Regions from separate parts of the Kocuria sp. KH4 genome, predicted to be linked through region 2. Evidence: predicted binding sites of a transcription regulator. Region 2 holds the regulator's gene; each other region holds the start of a gene.

The links. The regulator LexA, encoded in region 2, represses DNA repair genes until DNA is damaged. The targets are predictions, from matches to a motif close to TCGAACANNTGTTCGA.
Positions count from the first base shown of each region.
Region 1: the regulator LexA is predicted to act here: its motif matches at 2,986-3,001, upstream of ACWCOM_RS11760 (LexA family protein).
Region 3: the regulator LexA is predicted to act here: its motif matches at 2,631-2,646, upstream of ACWCOM_RS16765 (DUF6504 family protein).

Region 1 covers NZ_JBSJYX010000015.1:17,021-26,755, reverse strand. The annotation lists gene ACWCOM_RS11770 (ParA family protein) at 141-938, opposite strand; gene ACWCOM_RS11765 (Y-family DNA polymerase) at 1,261-2,520, opposite strand; gene ACWCOM_RS11760 (LexA family protein) at 2,535-2,975, opposite strand; gene ACWCOM_RS11755 (antitoxin VbhA family protein) at 3,579-3,833, opposite strand; gene ACWCOM_RS11750 (hypothetical protein) at 4,530-5,639, opposite strand; gene ACWCOM_RS11745 (ArsR/SmtB family transcription factor) at 6,470-6,787, opposite strand; gene ACWCOM_RS11740 (transglycosylase SLT domain-containing protein) at 6,915-8,030, shown strand; gene ACWCOM_RS11735 (hypothetical protein) at 8,027-8,659, shown strand; gene ACWCOM_RS11730 (hypothetical protein) at 8,968-9,735, shown strand, end outside.
Region 2 covers NZ_JBSJYX010000014.1:32,649-42,383, forward strand. The annotation lists gene ACWCOM_RS11330 (SseB family protein) at 1-570, opposite strand, end outside; gene priA (bifunctional 1-(5-phosphoribosyl)-5-((5-phosphoribosylamino)methylideneamino)imidazole-4-carboxamide isomerase/phosphoribosylanthranilate isomerase PriA) at 567-1,319, opposite strand; gene ACWCOM_RS11340 (hypothetical protein) at 1,432-1,593, opposite strand; gene hisH (imidazole glycerol phosphate synthase subunit HisH) at 1,590-2,354, opposite strand; gene hisB (imidazoleglycerol-phosphate dehydratase HisB) at 2,372-3,001, opposite strand; gene ACWCOM_RS11355 (histidinol-phosphate transaminase) at 3,145-4,248, opposite strand; gene ACWCOM_RS11360 (DMT family transporter) at 4,308-4,628, opposite strand; gene ACWCOM_RS11365 (DMT family transporter) at 4,628-5,065, opposite strand; gene ACWCOM_RS11370 (LysM peptidoglycan-binding domain-containing protein) at 5,131-5,550, opposite strand; gene lexA (transcriptional repressor LexA) at 5,892-6,665, shown strand; gene ACWCOM_RS11380 (ATP-dependent DNA helicase) at 6,754-8,835, opposite strand; gene hflX (GTPase HflX) at 8,840-9,735, opposite strand, start outside.
Region 3 covers NZ_JBSJYX010000029.1:14,502-24,236, reverse strand. The annotation lists gene ACWCOM_RS16780 (DNA polymerase III subunit alpha) at 1-197, opposite strand, end outside; gene ACWCOM_RS16775 (TIGR03885 family FMN-dependent LLM class oxidoreductase) at 261-1,229, opposite strand; gene ACWCOM_RS16770 (fumarylacetoacetate hydrolase family protein) at 1,295-2,134, opposite strand; gene ACWCOM_RS16765 (DUF6504 family protein) at 2,244-2,567, opposite strand; gene ACWCOM_RS16760 (GNAT family N-acetyltransferase) at 2,886-3,401, shown strand; gene ACWCOM_RS16755 (pyridoxamine 5'-phosphate oxidase family protein) at 3,421-3,801, opposite strand; gene ACWCOM_RS16750 (SOS response-associated peptidase) at 3,837-4,664, opposite strand; gene ACWCOM_RS16745 (lipoate--protein ligase family protein) at 4,703-5,419, opposite strand; gene ACWCOM_RS16740 (nucleosidase) at 5,444-6,013, opposite strand; gene ACWCOM_RS16735 (MsnO8 family LLM class oxidoreductase) at 6,116-7,123, opposite strand; gene sufU (Fe-S cluster assembly sulfur transfer protein SufU) at 7,173-7,637, opposite strand; gene ACWCOM_RS16725 (SufS family cysteine desulfurase) at 7,634-8,923, opposite strand; gene ACWCOM_RS16720 (hypothetical protein) at 8,954-9,190, opposite strand; gene ACWCOM_RS16715 (hypothetical protein) at 9,454-9,726, shown strand.

The DNA.
Region 1 (9,735 bases), on a different contig from region 2:
TTGGCCTCGGGCCCCGATTCGGGCGCCGGCGTGTTGCGTGAGGGCAAGGTGGATCGCCCGGCGATAGGGGATATGAGACGGTCCGAGGCTGGCAGCGGAGGGGTCAAGGCCTGTCGGCGCGCTGGGCGTGCGGGCATTGGTCAGTTCCCTCCAACTCGGGTGGGCAGCAGGCGTTGGAGGTGAGCATCGTAAAAACGAACCAGTTCCTCCGTCTTGGGCAGCTCGTCCAATCCCATTCCGGCCTCCTGAGCAGTCTTCACAGCTTCGCGTTTGGGGATATAGGGCTCCAGGAGCTGGTCCCCGTAGGTTTCAGCCAGCCACAAGCGCCATTCTCGCGAGGCGATAGTGGAGGGTTCCCACAGATTGAGTAGCACCCCACGGTTGATCAGCTCCGGGTTCAGTTCCTTCTGAACTTCCTGGATGGAGGTGAAGATATGGGCGACTCCGTTGGCGGCATACAGTGCCGGCATGGTCACCACCAGCACCTGCGTGGCGGCCACCAGGGCATTGACAGTCAGAGCCCCGCGGTTAGGCGGGCAGTCGATGATCACCAAGTCGTAGCGGTCGGCCATTGTGGCCAGGTTGGCTTTCAGCCGTGAGGAGTTCTCTGGCGTTTTGGGTTTTTGGGTGAGCTCGTCCTCGATGTAAGTCAGCGCCTCACCGGACGTTGGAGCAAGGTCCACGCCTTCCCAAACAGCGGGGACGATCACGTCGTCAAGCGCGTAGCGGTGCTCCGCTTCCGGATTGAGCGTGTCAGCAACCCCAAGGGCTTCCGGCTGTGGGGGTTCAGCAGCCAGTGCGGAAGTCAGATTGCCCTGCGGATCAGCGTCGACGGCCAGTACGCGCAGACCTGCACGGGCGGCGGCTCGGGTCAGGTGGTACGTGGTGGTTGTTTTCCCAACCCCGCCCTTCTGGGCGGCGACAGCGACGATGTCCACGGGGACTCCTTGGGTCTCGGGGGAGTGATGCCAAAGCATGCCTATCACTGTTAGTTCCGTTGGAACTAACAGTACACAGTTAGAACTATTACCTCCAACGTCTTGGCCAGGCGTGGCACCAAACTTATACAGGAAAGCTGCTCAAGGATCTGCTACCCCAGTGATGCGGCCGCCCTCAAGGCACACTGACATCAAAGGTGACGTGTCTTCCCAGATGCGGGGGCAGGGAAGTGGCACTTAGGTTCCCCAGTCTTCTTTGGCAAGCGTTTCGGAGGCCCTCCGGGGCCGAGGAAACGTGCGGCAGCTCCTCATGTGTCTTGGGTCAGCTCACGGTGCGTAGTTCTGCCCAGTCGGTCGTATACCGGGGCGACAGGTCAGCTTGCCGGTTCCGCCAGGGGGCGGAGGAGCGGGTGCCAAGCCGGCCCAGCGCCAGGCTGCCGGTGCCGAAGCGGCGGTTCACCGCGTCGATGAGCTCCCCGAGCGGGGCCGGCTGCTCGAGCACACCGGGTAGGACGGGCACGGCACCCTCGGGGGCGAGGTCCACACAGAGGATGCCTGCGCGCATGTAGGACATGCCGTGCATCAGCTTGGGCCCCAGCGCCGCCCGGGCCGCGGCCACCAGGGGAGTGGGCTCGTTGGTGGGCACGGCCAGCCGCACGTGCGCGGAGACATTGTGTGCTGGGCCTGGCCGGTGCGGGGAGGTGCTGGCGAAGACGGTGCAGCGCCCGGTGACCTCGCCTTCCTTCCGGAGACGGCGGGAAGCGCGTTGGGCGAACTCGGCCACCGCGGCCCCGACGATCTCCGGGTCATGAATCGGGTCCGGGAAGGATCGGGAGACCAGGATCTGCTGCTTGGTGGCCACCTCGTCCTCCACGGGGATGGCGGGGAAACCGTTGAGCTCCAGCACGGTGCGCATCTGCACCACGGAGAACGTGTTCCGGATGGCCACCGGGTCGGCATCGCGCAGGTCGGCGATGGTCTCGATGCCCATCGCCTCCAGGCGCTGGGCCAGCCGACCCGCGATCCCCCAGACCTCGGTGACGGGCAGGGCGGCCATGAGCTTCTCCCAGTACCCCTCGGGGGCCTGGTCCCAGTGCACCACCCCACCGGTGGCGGGCAGTTTCTTCGCGGTTTCGGTGGCGATCTTCGCCCGCGTCTTGGAGCTGGCGATCCCGATGCTCACGGGCAGCCCGACGTTGCGGGCCACGGTGGCCTTGAGCCGGCGTGCCCACCGGGTTTGCTCGGCCGGGGTGCCCTCGGGTGGGAGGAGGAAGCACTCGTCGATGGAGTACACCTCCTGCCCCATCGCGTGGCGGGCCAGCAGCAGCATCACCCGCTCGGACAGGTCCGCGTAGAGCTGGTAGTTGGAGGAGCGTTTGATCAATCCCCACCGGGCCGCGTCGGCGCGCAGCTGGAACCAGGGGTCCCCCATCTTGATCCCTAACGCCTTGGCCGCCGCGGAACGGGCGACGACACAGCCGTCGTTGTTGGAGAGCACCACCAGGGGTTTGCCGGCCAGGGAGGGCTCGAAGAGGGCCTCGCAGGAGGCGTAGAAGTTGTTCACGTCGACCAGGGCGATCACCGCAGACCACCGTCCTAGTGCAGCTTCCGCTGGTTGATGTGGCGGATTCCGTATACCACGACACCCCAGATGTGCAGGGTCGACAGCGACGGGACCTCCACGTCGGGGTAGGCCGGGTTCTCCGGGTGCAGCACGACCCGGTTCGGGTGGACGTGGAGGGTCTTGATGGTGAAGTCCCCGTCGAGGACGGCGATCACGACATCGCCGTCTTTGGGGGTCAGGGATCGGTCCACGAGGACTTCGTCGCCGTGGTAGATCCCGATGCCTTCCATGGAGTCTCCGGTGACCCGGAAGGCGTAGGTGGAGGTGACGTCTCTGATCAGGACCTCGTTGAGGTCGATCCGGCCGTCGTCGAAGCTGTCCTGGGCAGGGGAGGGGAAGCCAGCCGGGACTCGGACCAGGACCGCAGAGACCAGCACGGGGCGGTCAATGGTGAGCGGAACTGGGTGTCTCATGCCGCCAGGATAGAACACCTATTCGACCCCAAAGCCAAAACATAAACTCATACCGTACACATATGCGGTTTGACTGGTGCTGACGGGGCGGATTCTGCCCCGTCCACCGGACACGCCAAGGGCGGACCGGCTACGGGGTCGAGGCGGCTGCAGCAGCTGCTTCGTGCTGGCCGGCGGCGATTTGGGCGGCCCAGCGTTGCCGGAACGGCCGGCGGGGGCCAGAAAGGAGAGAGGACGCGGGGGCGGTGTGGGCGGGCGCGCAGTGGGGCCCCGCCATGGGATTCAGCGGGGCCCCGTGCGTCCATGAAGCGGCCAAGCCTGGACGCACATCGATGAGGGCACCTGCCTGCCGGTGGATTGTCGTTCACGTCCAGCAGGTTCCAGGTGGCGCATCGACGTAGCCAGGGTAGGAGCCGGAACTGGGTCTTACCTCGACACAGCACCGCAGCAGACAACCACCCACGCAGCTTACGGTGGGCAGCTCCGCCTAGTCGGAGGTGTCGCTGGGGGAGGTCCTCAGGGCAAATCTCGGTGGGCACTGCGCCCCGAACGGCAGCTCACCCTAGAGGGCCAGGTGTTCACTGTTGCTCTCGGGGTGGTGGATTACGGTTGTCCGCGGCGTTCTTGGGAGCGTCGGGCGAGCTCGTCGAGGTCGATGTCACCGGCTACGTAGCGGTCGGTGTCAGCCATGGCCGCCGGGGTGGGGGCGAGGTCTTCCAGCACCGCATGGTGCCAGCTCATCTCCGCGGCCAATACTTGCTGGAGCTGTTCGCGGGCATCGGCAGCTTCGGACTTCGGTTCGCTGAGGAGGGTGTCCACCGGGGGTCCGACCATGGTGCCCAGCGCTGCCGTGGTCACGGCCACACCTATGACCAGGACCCCCAGCGCCCCCAAGGCATGGGCGGTCCCTTGCCGCGCATGGAATGCACGACTCTTCCGCTTTTGTCGTTGTCGCATCAGCAAAAGGGTACGGGAGTGCGTTTCCCGGATCGAAACGCGGCGCATGCCTGGTGTTTGTCCACTGTTCGCCTGAACCGATTCGTCTCGTGCCTCCATCGACGGCCTTCCGAGGTGCGGTGGTCACGGGAGTAGACGACTGCCAGCACGGGGAGGACACTGGGCGTCGGTGAAAGGCATCTCACCCGAAAGGCCGGGGCTCGTTCCCGGTCTTTCGTCTGCCGTGGGGGCCGATGCTGTGGTCCCGGTGGACTCCCTTATCGGGTGCTTGGCTTAAAAGGGGGCGGGCCCTGCCTGGTTGAGGGGGCGGCAGGGCCCGTCCGATGCCCGCACGGGGGAGGTGACGGAACATCGTCGATCAGCATCTACTCCCGTGGCACGCAGGAATACGTCCATCTGCGGCAGGAGTACTGGCCGTTGCTGATCGATGTCCCCAGGGTAGGACACGTGTGCGTTCGTGCACGTAGTGCAGTAGAAGGTGAAGCCGCGTGTCGGCCGGCGCTGGGTCGGGCAGGGACTCGCCGGGGAGCACTCCAGCGAGCCGCTGGTAGGTAGGTGCAGTCATGGGAGGGCAGTTCTCCGGTGCTGGGGGCAGGATCAGGCTAGCGGTGCGGCGGCTGCCCGGCCGGCGGCGATCTGGGCGGCGAAGCGTTGGCGGAACGGCCGCTGCCCAACCACCGGCTCACCATCGGACCTAACGGCCACGCCACACCTCTCAGCTTGTTGCTGAGCTTGGCGGGTGGCGTGGCGTTCGGCGGCCGCGCGTGCTGCCGCGCGGCGCTGGGCGGCCTCGGCGGCGACCCGCTGGTCCCGGGACCGCATCGGGGTGCCGTCGGGGTGGGTCCAGGCGCGCATCCGGGCAGCCAGCCAGGCTCCGGGGTTCTCGATGCCCTCCACGGTCAGGAAGCCGTAGCGGGTGCCCTGAGGCGTCCAGTCCAGGGCGGTGAGCACGTCGGCGATGGTCCACCCGGCTTCGAAGAAGGGCTTGCACACGCTTGCGACGTGGGCGGTGGTGAGCTGGCGCAGCACGATCGCCTCGTACTGGAGCTCCAGGGCAGCCGCCCGCTGAGTCTCCTTCCGCGCCCGACGGGTCACCCGCTTCGTCAAAGGCTCCGTCGTCGCATGACGGGGCCACAGCGGGGCTGTACGACGGCTCAGGGCGGCGACCACCTCGCGCCGCTGTGCGGCGCGCCTTCGGGTCGGTCGCGGCGTAGCCGCGTCCTTCCGGGAAAGTTCTTCGCGCGCGTGCGGGGAAAGACTCTCCCACTTCGTGGGGACCGGGGTGTCAGTTATCTCCACAGGCTCAGGGGCCGGCTGAGGGGTGTTGTGGATGAGGGCGTAGACGGGGGCCTCGCCCTGGGTGCGGCCGGTGGCGCGCGGGGTACGGGCCGCGCTGCGGCCGGTGGCGACCACGGCCAGCAGCCCGCACTCGCGCAGGTGGCGGATCACCCGCGCCACGGTGGAGCGGGAGCGGTCGATCTTCGCAGCGACCCAGTCCCAGGTGGTGCGCCAGGTGCGCGAGGCGGGGTCCTGCTGGTGGCAGATGATCTCCACCACGGCCAGCAGGTTCGCCCGGGCATCGGCACGGATCAACTCCAGGCTGGGGTGCTCCAGCACGGCCCGGCGCCAGGCGGCGGCGTGCTTGGCAAGCTGGCACCCCGTGGGCACCGCCCGCAACACGACAGCCTTGGAACGCTCCTGCTCCACCCGCACACGACGGGTACGCGACGGGAACTTTTGGGGGTGCTGACGTTCTACCTGGTCAGCGGCCGACGTCACGTCGGCGGCACGGAGCCGGGAGGGCTCCACATGATGACGCGTCTCGGCTACACTAGGGGGCACAACAGTCCCCTGTTAATGGGTTCATTGATAGGTCTCATTCAGTTAGCTGTTGAACCAGCTGTCTCGGTCGGCAAACTTGTGACAGCTGGATGACTTCGACGGCCCGCCCACCACGGCGGGCCGTCAGTCATTTAAGGGTCAAGGGGTAGTCGGTCCTTCTCCTGGTTCTGCCGGTCGTCAATCAGGTTCGGCAGCCCATAGTCACGATCAACTAGAGCACCCACATAGTCAGCCTGGGATAGGCCCAGCGCAGCCGCCCGCTCCGCCACACGACGGTGCTGAGCAGGCTTAACGCGCATGTTGAGTGCGACGCGCTGCCCAAACAGCTTGGGGGGTGTGTACTCCTTCATGCGCTCACCATCTCACATAGCTTTTGCTAGCGCTAGGACACCGCAGGGTGTGTCTTGTTTCTGGCCGGCTCACAGGCTCCATCAGTCAAGCCACTGGGCGAAGCCGAGCATGGCGGGGGAGGCCATCCCTTATGTCGGGGACAAGAAGCAGAGGATGTAGCCGGTTGCCCCTGCGCTTGCGCGTTGCTTCCCCTGCTGATCACGGCCGACGAAAGGCCGGTAGCGCACGTTGGGAAGCAGTCGTTTGCATACATATCATCGTTGTAGGCGCCCCAGGAAGGTCCGCCGGACGACAAGGCCAGTAGCGCCGCAGGGAGATGTGTCGGAGTGGTGTGCCGCGATGGATCAGAGCGTGTTTTGGTTCAGCAGATACGTGGTCCAGATGTCTAGCAGCTCACGGGTTTTATCCGTGTTGAGCTCGTGAAGGGTGGGGCGGCCCCGCCCGCTTTGCGCGGTGGACGTAATGACGCCCTGGCCCCGAAGGAGCTCCAAGTGCGGCCCGACGGTTCCTGAGGGCAGGCCGAGGCGGGAGATGAGGTCTGGGCCGAGGAGCGGGCCCTGCGCGAGTTCATGAATGATCGCGAGGCGCACGGTATTTCCCAAGGCCACAGCAGCCGCATGCACTGCGTCGCTCTGACCTCGGGGTTGGATCGGGGCTGGCATGCGTCCCATTCTCCACTGTCCTCTCACTTAAACGGATACGGCGTGATGACGCACGCCACGAATAGAACGAGTTACACTTTTCATAAAGGATAACCCTGAATGACTGTTGTTGGGACCGGAGGTCAGCATGAGCGAGGAGTCCAAGGGCGGAGGCGGCCTGGTGGCCGCGGTGACCGTGGGTGCGCTCCTGCTGACGGCAGTGCCGGTGGTCGGAGTGGCGGGTCTGGCGGTGCTGACGCAGACCCAGGCATCAGCCGGTGAATGCGCCCCGGCCGCGGTGGTCTCCGGCGAAGAGTCGGAGGATGGTCTGATCAACGTTCCCAACGGCTGGGGACCGTTGGTGGAGGCGGCGGCTGAGGAGGCTGGGCTGCCGGTGAGCGTGGTCGCGGCCCAGCTCAAAGCCGAGTCCAACTGGGACCCCAACGCTGGTAGCTCTGCTGGGGCGCAGGGGATCGCGCAGTTCATGCCCGACACCTGGGCTCGGTACGGCCAGGGTGGGGATATCACCGATCCCGAGGATGCGATTCCGGCCTATGGGCGGTACATGGCTGCGCTGCGCGATGAGGTGAAGGACCTGGCCGGCGATGACGCGGACCAGTTGGTGCGCTTGATGCTGGCCGCCTACAACGCCGGCCCCGGCGCCGTGCAGCAACACAAGGGGGTACCGCCGTTCGCGGAGACCCAGAAGTACGTGACCACGATCCTCGACGGTGGGCAGGTTGAGTTCTCCGCGGACTGCGAGGTGCCCACCGGTGCCAAGGAGTGGGATGGCGACCTGGGCGACGGGGAGTGGACCGTGCCTCTACCTGGCGGAAAGTTCACCTCTGGCTACGGGCGGCGCAACGTGCCCGGCCTGCCCGACTGGGCGCAGGACCACGTGGGAGTGGATATTGCCACCGCCGGTGCCGGCTCTGACTCCGGGGGTCCGGTGATCGCTCCGACCGATCTACGCATCACCGGGTTCAACAACGAGGACGGGTGCGTGATCGCCAAGGAGAACGGCGACGATCCCGATTTCGGGTTCGCCTTCTGCCACCTGAACTCCTACGCGGTGAAGAAGGGCCAGAAGCTCTCCCGCGGGGACGTGATCGGCACCGAGGGCAGCCGAGGCCAGTTCGACATGGCCACGCACCTGCACTTCGAGATTTACAAGCCCTCCGCCCCGGACGTCGTTTTCCCCTACGAGGGCTACAACATCGACCCCGAACCGATCCTCAAAGAGAAGGGAGCGTGGCCGAGATGATCCGCCACCGTCACCGTCTGAGTACTGTCCTGGTCGTGTGCGCCCTGCCCTTGGCAGGTTGCGGGGCGGGCGCTGAGCAGACCTCCCAGCAGGCCACCACCTCTCCCACGAGTGCGGCCGCTTCCACCAGCACTCCCACCGTGCAGGCGACCCCGGCGGTGCCGGGGGATGGCACGTTCCCGGTGCCGGGGGACGCGGACCGCTCCGATGTGGAGTCCACCGCGCACACGGCCGCGCTGATGCTGCACTCCTGGGACACGGCCACCGACCGCACCGAGACGGCCGCGGCGATCCGCGCCAAGCCGCTGATGTCCGAGGAGTGGGCGGCCAATCAAATCGAGCCGCAGCGCAATTCCTCGCAGGGCGCCTGGTTGAAGCCCTCTGAGCACCGGGCCTACAGCGAGGCTCGGGCGGTAACGGCGATTGGGGACGCTGCCCGAGACGTGGCACCGGATAAGGCGATCCGGGTCTACGACGTGACCTGGAGCTGGATCAGCCGCGACGAGGAGCCGGCCCCGGGCACGGGGCGGCGCCAGGTGACTCTCTATCTGGAGAAGCACGACGGTGCGTGGGAGGTCGTGGGCCACCAGCTGCGCGACATGGACGCCGGCGGGGCGGGAGAGCAGTGATGGTTGAGGTGGTCCACCGGTGGCCGCTGATCGTGGTCACGATGACCTCACACGAGGCCTTGGCCACATGTGGGGGCAAGCGGGCTGTGGTCTCCGTCGATGAGGCCGGATCGGTGGCCTTGGCGGCTCGTGATGCCGCGTTGGCGGTGTGCGAGGCCCTGGGGAAGCGGCGGTGCCGGGTTGAGGGGATCACCGATGACGACCAGGTGTATCAGATGGTCGTGGACGTGGATGAGGGCACTTTGGTGGAGCTGCACGAGGCGCCTGTTCCGTCCCCGGTTGCTGATGGTGTGGGGAGGACCCGGAGCATGGCTGCGGCCGCCGGTGGACCCCGGCGGGGCCGGCGGTGGGACCTACGCACGCTGACCAAGCGGCAGGCCGGTTACGCGCTGACCGGGCTGTTCGTGCTGGTCGGGGTGGCGGTGCCGGTGGGCGCCCAGGTGCTCGGGGAGGACTCCAGTGCCGAAGTCGTGCTGCCGGCACCGGGGCCCACCCAGCTGCCGGTGGCGGCCCCAGCAGGGTGGTCCACCTACGCGAAGTGGTCGGCCCCGGCCGAGAACCGGGTGCCCGTGCGCCAGGACGCCGCGGGACGGTTGGTGATGGTCGAGGACCGCGAGGTGGTCACCCGGCAGGCCGAGACCGGGCGGGAGGTCAAGCGCGTGGCGGCCCCGTTCGAGCCGACCGGGCTGGCGGTGTGGACCGACAATGGCACGCCGCGGCTGGCCGTATCCGGGGGCGGGGGCCGTTTGGCGGTGATGGACCAGGACGGCGAGCAGTTCACTGAGGTCCAGCTGCCCGAGCGCGCCGAGGTGGTGTTGGAAGGTGGGGAGCCGCTGATCGTCGGAGCGGACCAGACCGCCGGGGTGCTGGCCGGCAACAGCGTCCAGAAGCGGATCGTGCCCGCTGGGGCCGAAGCGGTCGCCGCCGATGGTGGGGCCGTGATCGCCGCGGACGCGCAGACCGGACGTCTGTGGAAGATCACCGAGGAGAGCCCGGAGCTACCGCAGCCGGCCACCGTGAAAGCACCCAAGGGCATGAAGGTGGCGGCGTTCCCGGCCGGGCACGGGTCGCTGGTG
Region 2 (9,735 bases):
GCTGCGGTAGGACGGCGTCCAGGGCCGGCCCTGGGCCAGCGCCCAGAGCGCCGGCCGGCGCACCACGAAGGGCAGGTCCGCGCCGGGGTCGAGCACGAGCAGCTGGGTGCCGTCCTGCACCGCGGCCACGGCGGCCCGGCGGACGTCGGTGGCCACGGGCCGGGCCTGGTGGTGCCAGGCGGACAGGGCCGCGGTGGACGTGAACACGGGCAGCACCGGGCGCCCGTCGGCCGCCCGCAGGGACACGAGCGCCATGTCCGCCTCCTTGTCGGCCACGTGCCCGGCGGCGGTCACGGTCGAGGAGGAGACCTCGGCCACGACCGGCACGAACACCCGGGCCCCGGCCAGCGCGGCGACCACGTGCGACTCGTCGCCGGTGCCGGCCCGCAGACCGGCGAGCGCGTCGAGGACCGCCGCGGCGGCGGCGCCGTCGTCGTCGGGGAACCGGTGGGTGTGGCTGGTGCCCTCCCCCAGGTTGCGCCCGGCCCAGGCCTGGCCGCCGGTGTCCTCCGTGCCGCCGGCGCCCGCGAGCTGGGCCGCGATGTGGGCGGGCAGTCGGCGCTCCGTCACCGCGCCGCCGGACGGCCCGCCACGTCGAGGGCCTCCCCGAGCGTGAACCGGCCCGCGTAGAGGGCCTTGCCCACGATGGCGCCCTCCACGCCGGAGGGCACGAGGGTGCGCAGGGCGGCGAGGTCGTCGAGGGAGGAGATCCCGCCGGAGGCGACCACCGGCTTGTCCGTGCGGGTGGCGACCTCCTGGAGCAGCTCGAGGTTGGGGCCCTTGAGGGTGCCGTCCTTGGTGACGTCGGTGACCACGTACCGGGCGCAGCCGTGCTCCTCGAGGCGGTCCAGGACCTCCCAGAGGTCGCCGCCCTCCTCGGTCCAGCCGCGCGCGGCCAGCGTGGTGCCGCGCACGTCCAGGCCCACCGCGATGACCTCGCCGTGCTCGGCGATCACCTTCCGGGTCCACTCGGGGTGCTCCAGGGCGGCGGTGCCGAGGTTGATCCGGGCCGGGTCCAGGGACAGGGCCCGCTCCAGCGAGGCGTCGTCCCGGATGCCGCCGGACATCTCGACCTTCAGGTCGAGCTCGGCCGCGACGCGGCGCAGCACCTCGATGTTGTCCCCGCGGCCGAAGGCGGCGTCGAGGTCCACCAGGTGGATCCACTCCGCCCCGGCCTCCTGCCAGGCGAGCGCGGCCTCCAGGGGGTCGCCGTAGCCGGTCTCGGAGCCGGCCTCGCCCTGGACCAGGCGCACGGCCTGGCCGTCGGCGACGTCGACGGCGGGCAGCAGCTGCAGGCGGGGGGTCTCGCTTAGGGGCATGGGATCTCTTCCTTCTCGGGCTCCCGGGCGGCGCGGGGCCGCCCGGGGCTACTCGGGTGGTGGGCCGGCTCGGGGAGCCGCCCCGGGTCGGGGACGTGCGGGAGGGGTGGGCTCAGCGGGCCAGGAACCAGGAGTACCCGCCGTAGCCGATGAGCCCGGCGGCGACCAGGGCCAGGAGCACCACCGTCCAGGCCGGCATCTTCTGCCGGTGGAAGGAGATGGCGCCGCCGGCGATGAAGGCGCCGAAGGCCATCACGACGACGGCGGCGCTCACGCGTCGTCGCCCGCCTGCTGGAGGGTCGGCCGCCCGGCCAGGGTGTCCCCGCCCAGGGGGTCCCCGGCCTTGAGGTGGTCCAGCCGGCCGGTCCGCGGGAGGGTGCCCAGCCAGTTGCGCAGCAGCTGGATGCCGGCCTCGGAGGACTTCTCCGGGTGGAACTGCGTGGCGCACAGCGCCCCGTTCTCCACGGCGGCGATGAAGCGACCGCCGTGCTCGGACCAGGTGACCTGCGGCGGCTTCATCTTCAGGATGCTCTGCGGGAAGTCCCACTCCTGCACCCCGTAGGAGTGCACGAAGTAGAAGCGCTCGTCCTCGATGCCGCGGAACAGCACCGAGCCCTCGGGCGGGTCGACGGTGTTCCAGCCCATGTGCGGGACCACGTCGGCCTTCAGCCGCTCGACGACGCCGGGCCACTCGCCCATGCCCTCGGTCTCCTGGCCGTGCTCCACGCCGGAGTCGAAGAGGACCTGCAGGCCCACGCAGATGCCCAGCACGGGGCGGCCCCCGGCGAGGCGGCGGCCGATCAGGCGCAGGCCGTCGACGGAGCGCAGGCCGTCCATCACCGCGGCGAAGGCGCCGACGCCGGGGACCACGAGCCCGTCCGCGTCCAGGACCGCCTCGGGGTCGGCGCTGAGCACCACGTCCGCCCCGGCGGCCTCGAGGGCGCGCACGGCCGAGCGGACGTTGCCGGCGCCGTAGTCGAGGACCGTGACTGTGGGGCGGGCGGGCTGCTCCGGCCGCGTGGGCTCCTCCGGCATGCGATCTCCTTCCGCGCTCACAGGGCGCCCTTGGTCGACGGGACGCCGCTGACCCGGGGGTCGGGCTCCACGGCCTGGCGCAGGGCGCGGGCCAGGGCCTTGAACTGCGCCTCGGCGATGTGGTGCGGGTCCCGCCCGGCCAGCAGCGTGATGTGCAGGCAGATCCCGGCGTGGTGGGCGAGGGACTCGAAGACGTGCTGGACCATGGCACCGGTGAAGTGCCCGCCGATGAGGTGGTACTGCTGGCCCTCGGGCTCCCCGGTGTGCACCGCGTAGGGGCGCCCGGAGATGTCCACCACGGCGTTGGCCAGGGCCTCGTCCAGCGGGACGGTGGCCTCGCCGAAGCGGCGGATGCCGGCCTTGTCGCCGAGGGCCTGGCGCAGGGCGTCGCCCAGGACGATGGCCGTGTCCTCGACCGTGTGGTGGACGTCGATGTGGGTGTCGCCGGTGGCCCGGATCCGCATGTCGATGAGGGAGTGCTTGGACAGGGCGGTGAGCATGTGGTCGTAGAACGGCACCGAGGTGTCGATGTCGTGGGTGCCGGTGCCGTCGAGGTCGATCTCGACGGACACGGAGGACTCGCTCGTGCGCCGCTCCAGGGAGGCGCGGCGGGGGGCACGGGTGCCGGTGGGGCTCTGGTCGGTCATGCGGGTGGAACTCCTCGCGGGCGCGGCGCGGCCGTCGGCGGGCCGCGGGGTGGCCCGGGCCGCCCCGGGCGGGCGGCGCGTCGGGCCCGGTGGTTGTCTGCCTCCATGCTATCCGGGACGGGGAGCCCCGGCTCCCCGGGGCCTCAGCCGGTGGAGACGATCCGCTCCAGGCTGGCCAGGAAGGCGGTGGTCTCCTCCTCCGTGCCGGCGGTGACCCGCAGGTGGCCGGGGATCCCGACGTCGCGCACGAGCACCCCGTCCTCGAGCAGGGCCTGCCACATGGCCCGGGAGTCCGCCATCCCGCCGAAGAACACGAAGTTGGAGTCCGAGGCCGCCGGGGCGAGCCCGAGCCGGGTGAGCTCCTCGACGATGCGGTCCCGCTGGCGCTTGATGTCCTCGACGTTGGCCAGCAGCGCCCCCGAGTGGCGCAGGGCGGCCAGGGCGGTCGCCTGGGTGACGGCCGAGAGGTGGTAGGGCAGGCGCACGAGGCGGATGGCGTCCGCGACCTCGGGGGCCGCGGCGAAGTAGCCCAGCCGGGCGCCGGCGAGCGCGAAGGCCTTGCTCATGGTGCGGGTGACGATCAGGCGGGGCCGGTCCGCCAGCAGGGAGAGCGCGGTGCCGGTGCCCCCGTGGGAGAACTCCGCGTAGGCCTCGTCCACCACCACGACGGTCCGGAAGGGCTCACCGGCCTCGTACACGGCCGTGACGACGTCCTCGCCCAGGGCCGTGCCCGTCGGGTTGTTGGGCGAGCAGAGGAAGACGACGTCCGGTCGGTGCCGCCGGACCTGCTCGGCCGCCGACTCCGCGGTGAGCCCGAAGTCCGCGGACCGCTCCCCCGCCACGAAGCCGGTGTGCGTGCCCGCGGCCAGCAGCGGGTACATGGAGTAGGTCGGGACGAACGTGAGCAGGGAGCGCCCGGGGCCGCCGAAGGCCTGCAGGATCTGCTGCAGGATCTCGTTGGAGCCGTTGGCCGCCCAGAGGTGCTCGGCCCCCAGCCCGTGGCCCAGGTACGCCGCGAGCTCCTCCCGCAGGGCCGTGAACTCCCGGTCGGGGTACCGGTTGAGGGTCCGGGCCGCCGCGGTGACCTCCTCCACGATCGCGGTGTGCACGTCCGCCGGGACCGGGTGGGTGTTCTCGTTGGTGTTGAGCGCCACGGCGACGTCCAGCTGCGGGGCGCCGTAGGGGGCCCGGCCGCGCAGGTCGTCGCGCAGCGGGAGGGCGTTGAGTCGGTCCAGGTTCTGCGTCACCCGAACAGTTTAGACCGGCCCCCGCGCCGGCCCACCGGGCGGGCGCCGACGGCGGGCGCTCAGTGGGCGGCGCCGAGTTCGATCAGCAGCACTCCGCCCATGATGAGCGCGATGCCCAGGACCATGACCCGGCTCAGCGGCTCGTCGAAGAGCAGCCGGCCCGCGACCGCGGTGAGCGCCACGCCCGCGGCGGCCCAGATGCCGTAGGCCACGCCCAGCCCGAGCCCGTGGCGCAGGGCCAGGGCGAGCAGCGTGAAGGCGAGCAGGTACCCGGCCACCACGGCGGCGTACCAGCGGCTGCGCCCGTCCGCGGCGACCCGCAGGGACAGGGTGGCGGCGACCTCGGTGAGGATCGCCCCGGCCAGGTAGAGCCAGGCCATCAGGCGCCGCCGTCTCGGACGGCCCGGTGGGCGCCGACCTCCACGCACAGCACCCCGGCGACCACCAGGGCGATGCCGGCGAGCACCAGGGGGCTCAGCGCCTCCCCGAAGAGCAGGGCCGCCAGCAGGGCGGTGAGCGTCACGCCCGTGGCCGCCCAGATGCCGTAGGCCACGCCGACGGCCAGGCCGCGGCGCAGCACCGCCGCGAGGAACACGAACGCGGCGGTGTACCCGGTGACGACGAGCAGGTACCAGCCGGGGTGGCTCAGGGCGGCCTTCAGGGCCAGCGAGGCGGCCACCTCGCTGCAGATCGCGGCGCCCAGCAGCGGCCACACGGTGGTCCCGGGGCTCCGGTGGGGGCGCCGGGGAGCACCGGTGGACACGGGGGACGGTGGGTTCGCGCGCTCGGGGAGCGGGTGGTGGGCGCCGGTGCTCATGACCTCGACCCTACCGATGACGGGGACCGCCCCGGGACCGGGCGCCCGGCCGGACCGACCGCCGCTCAGGCGGCGGGGACCTCGAGGAGCTGGCCCGCCTGGAGGACGGAGCTGTCGAGGTCGTTGAGCTCCACGATCTCGTCCATGACGTCCCGCGGGTCGCGCTCCGGGTCGGCCTGCACGGCCAGGTCCCACAGGCTCTGCCCGGGGTGCACCGTGGCCTGCTCGGTCCCGGCGCCCGCCACGGGCTCGCTGGTGGCCGTGGCCGTGGACGGGACGAGGAAGATCACGGCGAGCACCACCAGGGCCGCGGAGCCGGCCAGCACGGGCAGGCCCAGCAGGACCAGTCGGCCGCGCCGGGTCAGGACCAGCGGAGCGCGGGAGGCCCCTGCCGACGCGCGGGCCCGGCGGACCGCACGGGCCGGGCCGCCGAGGGACCGGGGGCGGCGGGCGACGACGGCGCTGAGGGTGGCACTGGCACTCATGACATGAACTCCTTGACGTTCCCGCAGGGAGCGGGCGATCTCGAACACCGGTCCGACCGGCGGCCCCTCTGGGCCTGCATGCGATCGAACATACTTTCGAATACCGATGACCCATGTCTAGCACGGGCCTGCGAATGCTGTCGACACCGGGTCGTACATATGTTTGAAGACACACGGCGTGTCGCCTAGGCTGGGAGCACGTTCGGGCCTCGGGCCGGCGCGTTCCGACTCCCCCGGCTCCCTGCGGGACGTGACCTATCGAAGCACCCGGGTCCGACATCGGAACGGGGCCGGCGCGCACCGGAGGCACCACCAGCCGGACGCGAAAGGACGACGCTCCCATGGCTCAGCCCCCCACCCCCGAGGAGTCCCGCACCCGGGCCTCGCGCTCCGGCGCCCGCGCGCGCGGCCGGGGCCTCAGCGTGCGCCAGCGCACCATCCTCGAGGCCATCCAGCGCTCCATCGCCGAGCACGGCTATCCGCCGTCGATGCGCGAGATCGGCGACCTCGTGGGCCTGGCCTCGCTCTCCAGCGTCACCCACCAGCTCTCCCAGCTCGAGAAGCTGGGCTACCTGCGCCGGGACCCGAAGCGGCCGCGGGCCATGGAGGTCCTCACACCCCTGCAGCTGCGCGACGCGCTCGCCCCGGAGACCCCGGGCGCGCCGCACGAGCCGGCGGACGCGCCCCGCGGCCCGCGCCCCGGCGCACCGGGCCTGGTGGCGGAGCTGTCCACCTCCGCGGACGTGACGATGGTGCCGCTGGTGGGCCACATCGCCGCCGGCGGGCCCATCACCGCCGAGCAGGACGTGGAGGACGTGCTGGCGCTGCCCCGCCAGCTGGTCGGCCACGGCGAGCTGTTCATGCTGCGGGTCAAGGGCGACTCCATGATCGACGCCGCCATCTGCGACGGCGACTGGGTCGTGGTCCGCCGGCAGAGCGCCGCCGACAACGGGGACATCGTGGCGGCCCTGCTCGACGACGAGGCCACGGTGAAGACCTTCCGCCAGCGGGACGGGCACACCTGGCTCCTCCCGCAGAACACGCGCTACGAGCCCATTCTCGGCGACCACGCCACGGTGATGGGCAAGGTCGTCTCGGTGCTGCGCAGCCTCTGAGCCCGGCCCGGCGGCAGCCGCCGCCCGACGCGCGCTCCGGCACGGGGCCCGGCCGACCGGCCGGGCCCCGCGTCGCGTCCCGAGCGGGTCAGGCTGTCGCCAGGCGCCCCAGGGCCCCGAGCACCACGGAGCGGTCCGTGGTGGTCCACAGGGGCGGCAGCGACCCCCGCAGGAACCCGCCGTAGCGGGCGGTGGCGATGCGGGAGTCCAGGATCGCCACGACGCCGCGGTCCCCGCCGGCGCGGATGAGCCGGCCGGCGCCCTGGGCCAGCCGCACGGCCGCGTGCGTCGCCGAGACGGACATGAACCCGTTGCCCCCCGCCCGCTCGGCCGCCCGGCTGCGGGCCGTGGACAGCGGGTCGTCCGGGCGCGGGAACGGGATCCGGTCGATCATCACCAGCCGGCACGAGGCCCCCGGGACGTCGACGCCCTGCCACAGGCTCATCGTCCCGAACAGGCTCGTGGCGGGGTCGTCCGTGAACTCCTGGACGAGTCCCGCCAGCGAGGACTCCCCCTGGCACAGGATCGGCAGCTCGGTGCGCCCGCGCAGGGCCTCCGCGGCCTCCTCCGCCGCCCGGCGGGACGAGAACAGGCCCAGCGCCCCGCCGCGCGAGGCCTCGAGCAGGGCGAGCATCTCCTCGAGCTGCGCCTCGGTCAGGCGCCGGCCCGGCTTCTCCAGGTGCTTGGCGAGGTAGAGGATCCCCTGCCGCGGGTAGTCGAAGGGGCTGCCCACGTCCACGCCCTCCCAGCGCGGGGCGCCCTCCCCGCGCAGGCCGAGGGCCCCGGCGGCGGCGTCGAAGGAGGACCCGACGGAGAGGGTGGCCGAGGTCAGGACCACGGTGCGGCCGTCGAAGAGTCCCTCCCGCAGGGTCCCGGCCACCGACAGCGGCGCGACGTGCAGGGTGGCCGGGTCGGTGTCCTCGGCGGGCACGTAGCCGCGGCCGGGCTCCCAGCCGCCCTGCCGGGAGATCCACAGCACCTCGCGGGAGTCGGCGGCGGCGAGGATGCGCTCGGCCAGCTCGAGCACGTCGCTGACCCGCGAGCGGGCCATCTGCCGACCGGCGTCCCCGTCCTTCTCGCCCCCGGAGCCGCCCTTGGACTCGCTCATGACCGTGCGGGCGGCGTCCCGGATCTGCGCCACGGCCGCCGCCTGGGCGTCGTCGAGGCCGCGGTGCAGCAGCTCGGCGGGCGCGCCCAGCAGCGCGGCCTCGAGGTTGGCGGCACCGGCGGTGAGGGAGTCGGGGTTCGCGGCGGTGTGCTTGCGCGCGGAGGCCGCCGCCGCGCGCACCATGGCGGCGGAGAGCTGGCCGGTCACTGCCCCCGTGACCCGGTCCTGCAGCTCGTGCGCCTCGTCGATCACCACGACGTCGTGCTCGGGCAGGACCGTGATGCCCTCGAACGCGTTGATCGCGAGCAGGGCGTGGTTGGTGATCACGATGTCCGCCTCCCCGGCCCGCTGCTTGGCGAGCTCGGCGAAGCACTCCTCGACCATCGGGCAGCTGCGGCCCAGGCACTCCTTGGCGGTCACGGAGACCTGCCGCCACGCCTTGTCGCTCACGCCCGGCAGCAGCTCGTCGCGGTCGCCGGTGTCCGTGGCGCGCGCCCACTCGCGCAGGCGCTGGACCTCCTGGCCCAGCCGGCCGGGCTGCTCGGCGGCGTCGGGCTGGGCGGCGCCGGGGTGCGGGGCGGCGTCCGGCAGGGCGAAGAGCGCGCCGGGATCGTCCTCGGACGGGTAGCCGCCCTCGAGCTTGTGCAGGCAGGCGTAGTTGCTGCGGCCCTTGAGCAGGGCGACGTCGACCTCGTGCTCGAGCTCCCCCTCCAGGGCGGCGAGCAGGCGGGGGACGTCCCGGCCCACGATCTGCGACTGCAGGGCGAGGGTCGCGGTGGCCACCACCACCGGCTTGTCCGCGTGCTGGGCGTGGGCCACGAGCGGGGCCAGGTAGGCGAGGGACTTGCCGGTCCCGGTGCCCGCCTGGACCAGCAGGTGCCGGCCGCGGTCGAGGGCCTCCGCCACCTTGGCGGTCATCAGCCGCTGCCCGTCCCGGATCTGCCCGCCCATCGCCGTGACGGCGGTGTCGAGCAGGCCCAGGGCGTCCTGGGCGCCGGGCAGGGTCTCCGGCCGGGTGCCGGAGACGTCCCGCCCGGACTCGTCGACGAATGCTGCGGCCACCGGCTCAGGCGCTCTCGGCGCCGAAGCCGGGCGCGCGCTCCGGGACGAACTCCGCGAGCTCGGCCGCCAGGTCCTCGCGGACCTTGACCAGCAGGTGCGTGCCCTCCGGCAGGTGCTCGGTGCGCAGGATCTCCGCGTCCCAGTCGTGCAGCCGGCTCACCACGTCGCCGCGCTGGTACGGGACCAGCAGCTCCAGCACCGTCTCCGGGCGCGGGATGGACGCGCTGATCCGCTCGCGCAGCTCCTCGAGCCCCTCACCGGTGCGGGCGGAGACCACCACGACGTTGCGCTCCCGCTGGCGGATCCGCTCGACCACGAAGGGGTCCGCGGCGTCGACCTTGTTGAGCACGATGATCTCCGGGATGTTCTGCGCGTCGATGTCCGTGAAGACCTGGCGCACCGCCCGGATCTGCCCCTCCGGGTCCGGGTGGGAGGCGTCCACCACGTGCAGGATGAGGTCGGCGTCGGCGACCTCCTCCAGCGTGGAGCGGAACGCCTCCACGAGCTGGGTCGGCAGGGAGCGCACGAAGCCCACCGTGTCCGAGAGCGTGTAGCCGATGCCGTCCGGGGTCTGCGCCCGGCGGACCGTGGGGTCCAGGGTCGCGAACAGCGCGTTCTCCACGAGCACCCCGGCGTCGGTGAGCCGGTTGAGCAGCGAGGACTTGCCCGCGTTGGTGTAGCCGGCGATCGCCACGGAGGGCACGGAGTTGCGCCGGCGGTTGAGCCGCTTGGTCTCCCGGGCCGGCTTCATGGCGGCGATCTCGCGGCGCAGCTTGGCCATCCGCGTGCGGATCCGGCGGCGGTCCAGCTCGATCTTGGTCTCACCGGGCCCGCGCGAGCCGATGCCCTCACCGGCGGCGGCGCGGCCGCCGGCCTGGCGGGACAGGGACTCGCCCCAGC
Region 3 (9,735 bases), on a different contig from region 2:
TCGGCGCCCAGGACGGGGGCGATGCCGTGCTCCCGGCAGGCGCCCAGGTGCTTGACCGCGCCGTAGAGCCCGTCCCGGTCGGTGCAGGCGAGCACCTCCGCGCCGTCCGCGGCGGCCGCGGCGACGAGGGCGGCGGGCCGGCTCACCCCGTAGTGGGCGCTGAAGGCGGTGGCGACGTGCAGGTGCGGAAAGCTCACACCGGTATTCGAATATGTGTTCGAACTTAAGTCAATTGCAAACGCCGGGGCGGGGCGGGCGGATCACTGCCCGGCGAGCTGGGGCAGCACGGCGTCCCCGAAGGCGTCGAGGAACGCCGCCTGCTCCTGTCCCACGTGGTGCAGGTGAATCTCGTCGAAGCCGAGCTCGGCGTACTCGTGCAGCCACTGCGCGTGCCGGCCGAGGTCGGCGGAGACGTTGACCGCCCCGGCGATCTGCTCGTCCCCGACGTCCTGCTGGACCGCCTTGCGCTGGTAGTCCTGCGGGGAGGCGAGCTCGGCCATGGTGACGGGGTCGAAGACGTTGGTGCGCCACTGGTCGAAGGCGATCGCCCGGGCCTGCTCCGGGGAGGGCGCCCAGCTCAGGTGCACCTGCAGGGCGGACCGCCCGGTGCCGCCGGCCTCGCGCCAGGTCCCGAGCATCCGGCGCAGGTCCTCGAGGGGCTGGTTGACGGTGATGAACCCGTCGGCCACGGGGGCGAAGCGGCGGACGGTGGCCGGGGTGAGGGCGGCCACCAGCAGGGGCGGGGCGACCTGCGGGGGGTCCCAGACGCGGGCGCGGTCGGCGTGCAGCGGTGCGCGGTGGCTGACCTGCTCCCCCGCGTGCAGGCGGCGGACGACGTCGAAGCTCGCCTCGAGGAACTGCTGGCGCTGCTCCTTGTCCGGCCACTCGGGGCTGACCGGGCGCTCGTTGAGCCGCTGCCCGCTGCCCAGGGCGGCCCAGAGCCGGCCGGGGAACATGCGGGCGAGCGTGGCCGTGGCCTGGGCGGTGACCACGGGGTGGTAGCGCCGGCCCGGGGCGTGCACGAACCCGAACGGCAGGTCCGTGCCGGCCAGCGCCGCGCCCAGCCAGGACAGGGCGAAGCCGGAGTGCCCCTGGCGCGGGGACCACGGTTCCAGGTGGTCGGAGCACATGGCGGCGCCGAAACCGGCCTGCTCGGCGTGCCGGACGTCGCGCAGCAGCTGCTCGGGCGGGATCTGCTCGTGGGAGGCGTGGAAGCCGATGGTCGCCATGGGGCCCTCCGGTCGGGGTCGGGGTCGGGGTCGGGTGCGGGACGGGTACCGTCGGCCGGCCCCGGTCAGGGGGTCCGGGGCAGGAGCTCCTCGGCGGGGGTGCAGACGTTGCGCAGCTGCCCGATACCCTCGATCTCGGTGACGACCTCCTGGCCGTCGCGCAGCCAGATCCGGCGGGGCTTCCGGGCCAGGCCCACCCCGGCGGGGGTGCCGCAGGCCACGAGGTCCCCGGGCTCGAGGGTCAGGAACCGGCTGAGGTACTCGACCAGCGCCACGGCGGAGAAGATCATCCGGTCGGTGCCGGAGTCCTGGTGGAGCACGCCGTCGACGCTGCAGCGGATGGCCAGCCCCGCCTCGGGATCGACCTCGTCCGGGGTCACGACCACGGGCCCCACCGGGGTGGTGCGGTCGAAGTTCTTGCCCTGGAACCACTCGGAGGTCCGGCCCTGCCAGTCCCGCACCGAGATGTCGTTCATGATCGTGTACCCGGCGATGGCGGCGCGGGCCTGCTCCGGCGTGGCGTGGCGCAGCGGGGCGCCGATCACCGCGGTCAGCTCGGCCTCCCAGTCGATCTTCTCGGACTCCTCCGGCATGGCGATGGGGTCGGTGGGGCCGATGAGCGCGGTGGCGTACTTCGCGAAGATCGTGGGGTGCTCCGGGATCTCCTGGCCGACCTCCTCCGCGTGGTCGTAGTAGTTGAGCCCCGCGCACAGGATCTTGCCGGGGCGCAGCACGGGCGGGGCCAGCTCCTCCGGGGCGGGCGCGGGACCCGGCTCCCCGGCCGCCCGCAGGTCGCCCCCGGCGAGGAGGGCCCCGACGTCGGGGACGGGCAGGTAGACCGTCTCCCCCGCCTCCTGGCGGAAGGCCTGGGTGGTGCCGTTGCGTCGCACGGTGCCGAGTCTCACGGGTGCCGCCTTTCTGTGCCGCGGGTACTGCGCCTCCGGGCTCCCCGCGCGCGGCGGGCCGGCCCTGCCTCCCGATCCTATGCGCCCGGGGCGGGGCGGACGCGCGCCCCTAGGCGCAGCGCACCACCTGGGCCCCCGAGGCGCTGGTGGCCGCCAGCAGCCGCCAGCGACCGGTGTCGAGGGTGTGGACGAGCTCGAGGGTCAGCAGCTCCGAGCGGACCGTGAGCTGGACCTGGACCCGCCACATCTGCTGGTCCACCGCCCCGGCCCCGCGGTCCCGGGGCAGCCGGGCGTCCTCGGCCCACCACGCCCGGCGCTCGTACCAGCGCACGGGGTCCTGCGCCACCCGGTAGCCCCTCCCGCGCCAGCGCACGGTCACCGGCACGCCGTCGGCGTCGCAGTCCACCTCGACGCCCTCCGTCAGAAAGCCCACGACGGCCCCTCCCTTCCTCGGTCCCGGCGCCCGCCGTGCGGCGCGCACCGTCCCTCTGGAAGCTAGAACACCTGTGCGACAGGCTAACCCTGTACCCCGTTCCGACGGAACACGTGTTCCCCCCGCGCGGGCGTTCCCGCGCGGGCCGGCCCCCGCCCCGCGCCACGCCCGGGACGGGGCGGCGGAGCATGGACAAGGCCGGTGAAATGGATACGCTGAACGCACGGAGGTCTTGCCCCGCGAGACCCCCCTGGTCGTCCCCTGTCCCCTCGTCCGACCCGCGCCGGAGCACCCGGCGCCGACACCACGGAGGCCTCCATGACCGGAACCATCACGCTGATCGCCCACACGGCGGAGAACACCAGGACTCCGGCCGTGTCCCTGCGTCCGGCCACCCCGGAGGACACCGAGAGTCTCGCCCAGCTCTACTACTCCTCCTACGAGCAGGGCGGGGTCTCCAGCCTCGAGGAGGCGCGCACGGTGATCCGGGGCGTCTTCGACGGCGAGTACGGGCCCTTCCTGGCCGAGGCCTCCCCGGTGGTGGTGGACGAGGGCGGGACCCTCGTGGCCGCGGCCCTGGTCCTGGCCCGGCGCGTCGGCGACGACCTGCCCGACGCCCCGTACATCTTCGAGCTGTTCACCGCGGCCTCCCGCCGCCGGCAGGGCCTGGCCGAGCAGCTGGTGCGCTGTGCCATGGGCACCCTCTACGACAAGGGCTACGACCAGGTGAGCCTGCGCATCGCGGAGGACAACGCGGCGGCGCTCGCGCTGTACCTGACGCTCGACTTCAACCGCTGGGTCCCCGAGACGGACTACGAGACGGACTACGTCTGAGCCCCGGCGGGGCCGGGCTTCACAGCGGAAGGTCCTCCCGGACCGGGGGCTCGGCCGCGACGTCCACGAACCGGGCCCAGTGCAGCCGCACGGCCACGAGCCGGGTGCTGTCCTTGCCCGTGGCGCCCGGGTGACGGGACTCCAGCAGCTCACCGGCGTCCTGCGCCGCGGGGCCCTCGAGCACCGCGGCGTGCCCTTCGAGCTGGAACTCCTGGCCGTCCCCGGAGACCACCACCAGGGAGACCCGAGGGTCGGCCCGCAGGTTCGCGTACTTGCGGCTGCGCTCGTTCGTGCCGAAGACCAGCCGCCCGTCCTCGTGGGCCGCGAGGTTGATCCACGCGGACTCGGGGCAGCCGGTGCCGCTGTTGGTCGCCACGACCCCGCCGCCGTGGGTCCGCACGAAGTCGCGGACCCGGCCGAGGGTCTGCCCGGCGCTCAGAACAGGCTCCGCTGCGGGAGGACGAGCTCCGGGGAGTTGTTGCGCACGTTGCCGACAGCCGGGTCCACCGGGTCCAGCACCCACCGGGCGGCCGTCCGGTGCGCCTCGGCCCGGACCAGGTCCACCAGCTGCGGGGCGTCGTCCTCCCCCGGGCGCAGCCAGTCGCCGACGTGCTCGGGAGCCAGCGGGATCGGCATCCGGTCGTGCAGCTCGTGCAGCTGCGTGAGCACGGGGTGCTCGTCGGAGGGCTCCGGGGAGTCGGTGGTGAGGATCGAGCAGGACAGCAGCCACGCGCTCTCCCCGCCGTCCCGGCCGGGCTGCAGGGCCGCCGAGTGCAGCTCCGTGCCCTCGGGCACCCGCCACCACTCGTAGATCCCGGCGAACCAGATGGTCTCCTCCGGGTCGGCCGGGTGGACGTAGTAGGGCTGCTTGCGCCCGCCCCGGCCGGGGCCCGGCTCGCGCTTCCACTCGTAGTAGCCGTTGGCGGGGACCGCGCACCGGCGGGCGCGGACCGCCTTGCGGAAGGAGGGCTTCTCCAGCACGGTCTCGGAGCGCGCGTTGAACATCTTCGACCCGACCGAAGGGTCCTTGGCCCAGCCGGGGACCAGTCCCCAGCGGGCCACGTGCAGCTCGCGGACCAGCTCCCCGCCGCCGTCCCCGCCCGCCAGGCGCTCCAGGACGACCGGCACGTCGGTGGTGGGCGCGGTGTTCCAGTTGGCCCGCAGCCGCTCGGAGTCGGCCTCGCCGAGGCTCTCGTCCGGGACGGCCCCGGTCTCGGCCACGAGGTCGCCCACGGCCCGGGCGATGACGTAGCGTCCGCACATCTGCTGCCTCCTCGGTGTGCCCGGCCCGCGGCCGGGACTCAGTCGGTGAGCGGCCCGTACCCCAGGTACTGGGAGTACATGCCGTACACCTTGCGGATCCCGCGCTCGACGTCGGCCACGGTGGTGCCCGGGCGCAGGTCGTCCACGGCCCCCGCGGTCGCGGGGTCCCACTCCAGGTCCAGGGCGGCGTAGACGTCGGTGAGCACCGAGCGGATGGGCTCGGACTGCTCGACCACCAGCACGGTGCTGAAGTACCAGGCGCCCGCGACCACCCGCTGGGCGGTGCCGGCCAGCTTCACCTTCCGGCCCGGGGTCGACGACGACGCCGGGTGCGTCCCGTGCACGCTGTACTCCCCGGCGCAGTACTCGCCGGGGACCTCCCCGACGTCGGCCTCGACCTCGAGCTCCTCCAGGGCCGCCACCAGCATGTCCCCGAACAGGCGATAGCGGTCCTGGATGCCCGTGGTGGGGTCCTCGGCCGCCTCCAGGTGGTCCACGATCAGGCACCCGCCGTGGTAGGCCGCCGCGCGCCCGCCCACCCGCCGGACCAGGGGCTCGAAGCCGCTCTCGCGCGCGGCCCGGGCGGCGTCGGCGAAGCCCGGGCGCAGCTCGTCCCGGCGCCCGAAGGCGACCGTGGGCGCCGGTTCGTACAGGCGCAGCACGGGGCCGCTGCGGCGGACGTCGGCGAGGAGGGTCATGGCGCTCTCGTAGTCCTGCTGGGCGCCCAGGGACTCGCGCTGGCGGAGTAGTTTCATGCTGGGTCCCACTCTAGCCGCGGGTCAGCGCGCGGCGATGCCGCTGGCGCGGAACCACTGCCCCAGGGCCACCGCACTGACCTCGACCTTCTCGGCCCACGCGAGCGCGGCCTCGTCGGCGGCGTCGGAGACGTGCTTGACCATCCGCAGCGGCACGCCCAGGTGCCGGCAGGCCACCGCGATCGCCCAGCCCTCCATGTCCACGAGGTCGGCCCGGGCGGCCAGGGCCTCCCGGGCGGGCCCGCCGGCCACGAACGAGTCCCCGGTGGCGAGGACCGGTCCGGTGCCGCCGAGCTCGATGACGTTGTCCACGGGGATCCCGGCCGCGCGCAGTAGCTGCTCGTCCACGTCCCGGTTGATGATCCGGGAGGGCTCGTGCACCCCGTGCAGCCCGTCCCGCAGCGCCCCGGCGCTGCCGATGTTGAGCACCGTCAGCTCCGCCCGCCGCGCGGGGTCCGGGCAGCGGGTGAGCACCGCCTCGGTGGTGCGCACCGCCGCCGCCGACATCCCGACGCCGGTCAGGACGAGGTCGACGTCGTCCGGGAAGTACTTGGTCTCCAGCGGGTGGGCGGCGAGCACGAGCAGTTTCTGCACCCGCCCACTCTACCGGCCCCCGCCTGCCCGCACCCGCCCCGGGCGCCCCGCACCCGGCGGGGGCGTCGTGGCCGGGCGGGCGCGGGGACGCGGTGCGGCGTCTCAGCGCGGGCGGGGGGCGAACAGCGCGGCGAGCCGGCGGTCGGAGTCCGCCTGGGCCCGGAGGTCGTAGGCGCCGCCGGTCACGAGGAGCTCGTCCGCCCCGGTCCGGGCGAGCAGCTGCTCCAGGCCCGCCCGGACCTCGGGGGCCGTGCCGTGCACCGAGGCCGCCAGGGACTCCTCCACCAGGCGCCGCGCCCGCTCCGGGAGCGCCCCGGGGTCCGCCGCCCCCGCCGGCTCCAGGGGCGGGAACTCGCCGCGCGTGCGGGAGACGGCCAGGGCACGGGCCTCGGGCAGGAGCAGCCGCCGGGCGGCCTCCCGGGTCCGCGCCACGGCGACGTTCGCCGAGACCACCACGTGCGGCTCCGGCCACCACGGCGACGGGCGGAACCGCTCCCGGTAGCGCTCCAGCACCGCGGCGGCGCCCGCGGGGCCCGGACGGTGCAGGGCGGGCCCGCCCAGCACCACGGCGAGTCCGGCCCGCGCCGCGACGTCCACCCCGGCGCCGGTGGCCAGCACGAAGACCGGGGTCGCGGCGTGGTCGCGCGGGCGGGCGGTCACGGGGGCGGTGCCGGAGAGGTGGGCGAGCAGCTCGGCGAGGTCGGCCCCGAAGCGGTCCGCGGCCTCCGGGCCCGTGCGCAGGGCGTCCCGGACCGCGCCGGTGAACCCGAGCGAGCGGCCCACCCCGAGGTCGATCCGGCCGGGGTGCAGGGCCTGGAGGGTGGCGGCCTGCTCGGCGACCACGAGCGGCTGGTGGTTGGGCAACATCATCCCGCCCGAGCCGATCCGGATGCGGCGGGTGCGGGCCGCGGCCGCGGCCATCAGCACCGCCGGCGCGGAGCCCGCGATGCCGGGCACCCCGTGGTGCTCGGCCACCCAGAACCGGTGGTAGCCCAGCTCCTCCGCCCGCTGCGCCCGCTCCAGCACGTGGGCCAGCGCCTCGGCCTCCGTGGACCCGCGCCGGGTGGCGGCGCGGTCGAGCAGGGACAGGGTGGTGTCGGAGAGGGGCATGTCCGGCTCAACCCCCGCGGCGGGAGAGGAATTCCGGGGCCGGTCCGGCTCAGCCGGACCGGCCCACGGCCTCCTCGGCGGCGACCCAGCCGAGCATCGCGCACTTGACCCGGGCCACGAACCGGGACACCCCGGCGAAGGCGGCGGCGTCGCCGAGGACCTCCTCGTCCGGGACCACGGTGCCGCGGGACCGCAGCAGCTCCCGGAACGTCCCGATCAGCTCCACGAGCTCGGCGCGGGTCATCCCGGGGGCGGTCTCGGCCAGCACGGAGGCCGCGGCCATGGAGATCGAGCAGCCCGCCCCCTCCCAGCTGATCCGCTGCACCACCGGCTCCGCGCCCTCCGCGCCCGGGACCAGCTCGGCGCGCACGGTGATCTCGTCGCCGCACGTGGGGTTGTACTGGTGCGACTCGCCCACGGCGTGACCGGGGGCCGGCTCCGCCAGGCCCTCCCCGGAGCGCCGTCTGGCGTGGTCGAGGATCACCTCCTGGTACAGCCCGTCCAGCGCACTCACCGGGGGCTCCCGGCGCCGAAGTAGGCGCGGACCCCGGCCAGCTCGGCCAGGAACCGGTCCACGTCCTCGGTGGTGGTGTAGAGGTACCCGCTGGCCCGGGTGGTCGCGGTCAGCCCCAGCGCCCGGTGCAGCGGCTGGGCGCAGTGGTGGCCCACCCGCACCGCCACCCCCGCGACGTCGAGGACCTGCCCGACGTCGTGGGCGTGCACCCCGGCCACGTCCACCGCGGCCAGCCCCACCCGCTCGGCCCCCGGGGGCGGGCCGATCAGCCGGACCCCCTCCAGCTGCGCCAGCCCGGCGGCCAGCCGCTGCCCCAGCTCCCGCTCGTGGGCCGCGACCCGCTCCATCCCGATCCCCTGCAGGTAGCGCACCGCCGCGGCCAGGGCCACGGCCTGGGCGATCCGCTGCGTGCCGGCCTCGAAGCGGATCGGCGCCGGCAGGTAGGACGCGGACTCCATGGTGACCCGGGTGATCATCGACCCGCCGGTGAGGAACGGGGGCATCGCGTCCAGCAGCTCCCCCCGCCCCCACAGCGCCCCGATGCCGGTGGGCCCGAGCATCTTGTGCCCGGAGAACACCGCGAAGTCCACCCCGAGGGCGGGCAGGTCCACCGGCAGGTGCGGCACCGACTGGCAGGCGTCCAGCACGGTGACCGCCCCCACCGCCCGGGCCAGGCCTACGAGGTCCGCGACGTCGGTGACCGCCCCGGTGACGTTGGAGACGTGGCTGAAGGCCACCACCCGGGTGCGCTCCCCGATCACCTCACGGGCGGCCGCGTGGTCGAGCAGCCCGGTCCCGTCCACGGGGATCCAGCGCAGGGCGGCCCCGGTGCGGGCGGCCAGCTCCTGCCACGGGATGAGGTTGGCGTGGTGCTCGGCCTCGGTGGTCACGATCTCGTCGCCCGGCCCGAGCCGGAACCGCTCGGCGGCCGCTCCCCCGCGCCCGGCCGCGGCGTTGGAGAAGGAGTAGGTGATCAGGTTGATCGCCTCGGTGGCGTTGGAGGTCCACACCAGCTCCGCCTCGGCGGCCCCGACGAACCCGGCCACGACCCGGCGGGCCTCCTCGTAGGCGTCGGTGGCCTCCACCGCCAGGGCGTGGGCGCCGCGGTGCACCGCGGCGTTGCGGTGCAGGTAGAACTCCCGCTCGGCGTCCAGCACCGCCAGCGGCTTCTGCGAGGTCGCCCCGGAGTCCAGGTACACCCCCGGGGCACCCGCCAGCAGCGGGAAGTCCTCCCGGATCGCCCGCACCTCGGCGTCGGTCAGCGGCTGCACGTCGTTTCCGTCCATGGTCCGACACTCTACGGCCCGGGCGGGTCGCTAGGGTCGGCGGGGCCGGAGATAGGTGCGGCCGCTGGCGTCCTTCTCCACCACGTACTCCTGCTGCAGGTTCTCGTACCACTGCCTGGTCTGCTCGCTGGGCCGGTCCTGGCCCCGCAGGTCGCGGCGGCTGCGCGCGGCGGGGCCGTAGAAGCGCATGGTGAAGTCGTCGAAGCGGCGGAAGAGGCTGCGCCGGGGCCGGTCCGGCTCGGCGTCGGGGGCCTGGTGGTCGGTCATGGTGTCCTTCCCGGGGATCGGTCCGCGGCGCCGGCAGGTCACCGGCGGGGTCGGCAGGTCCGCTCGCCGTCGCACGGCCCCGCCGGCGAGGAGGGCGGGTGCGCACCGGCACGGGCGCCGGGGCGCGCGGGGCACAGGACCATGATCGCCCTCCCGGCCACCGCGGGGCAAAGGCGGTGCCCGTGCGAGCGGTCCGGCGCCTGCCCCCTCCCGCGCGCCGCCGGGGCGGACTACGCTGGGCGGAACTGGTCGAGAGGTGCAGGATGGACGACCGGACGATCGCCAGGACCCAGGCCCGGATGATCCGCGCCGCGATCAGCGACGCCGGGCTGGGCGTGGGCGAGCTGTGGGGGGAGTACCGCCGCAGCGGCGGCGAGGTCGACGAGCTGGAGGTCGACGCCTACCTCCACCACGCCCTGCACCTGGTGCCCCGGCACCGGGACAGCCTCGCGCGCGTCACCAACCGCATGGTGCCCGGCGCCCGGGTGCCCTGCTCCCGGGACCTGCGCCCCATCGACGGCATGTCCGAGACGTGACCCGGCCGC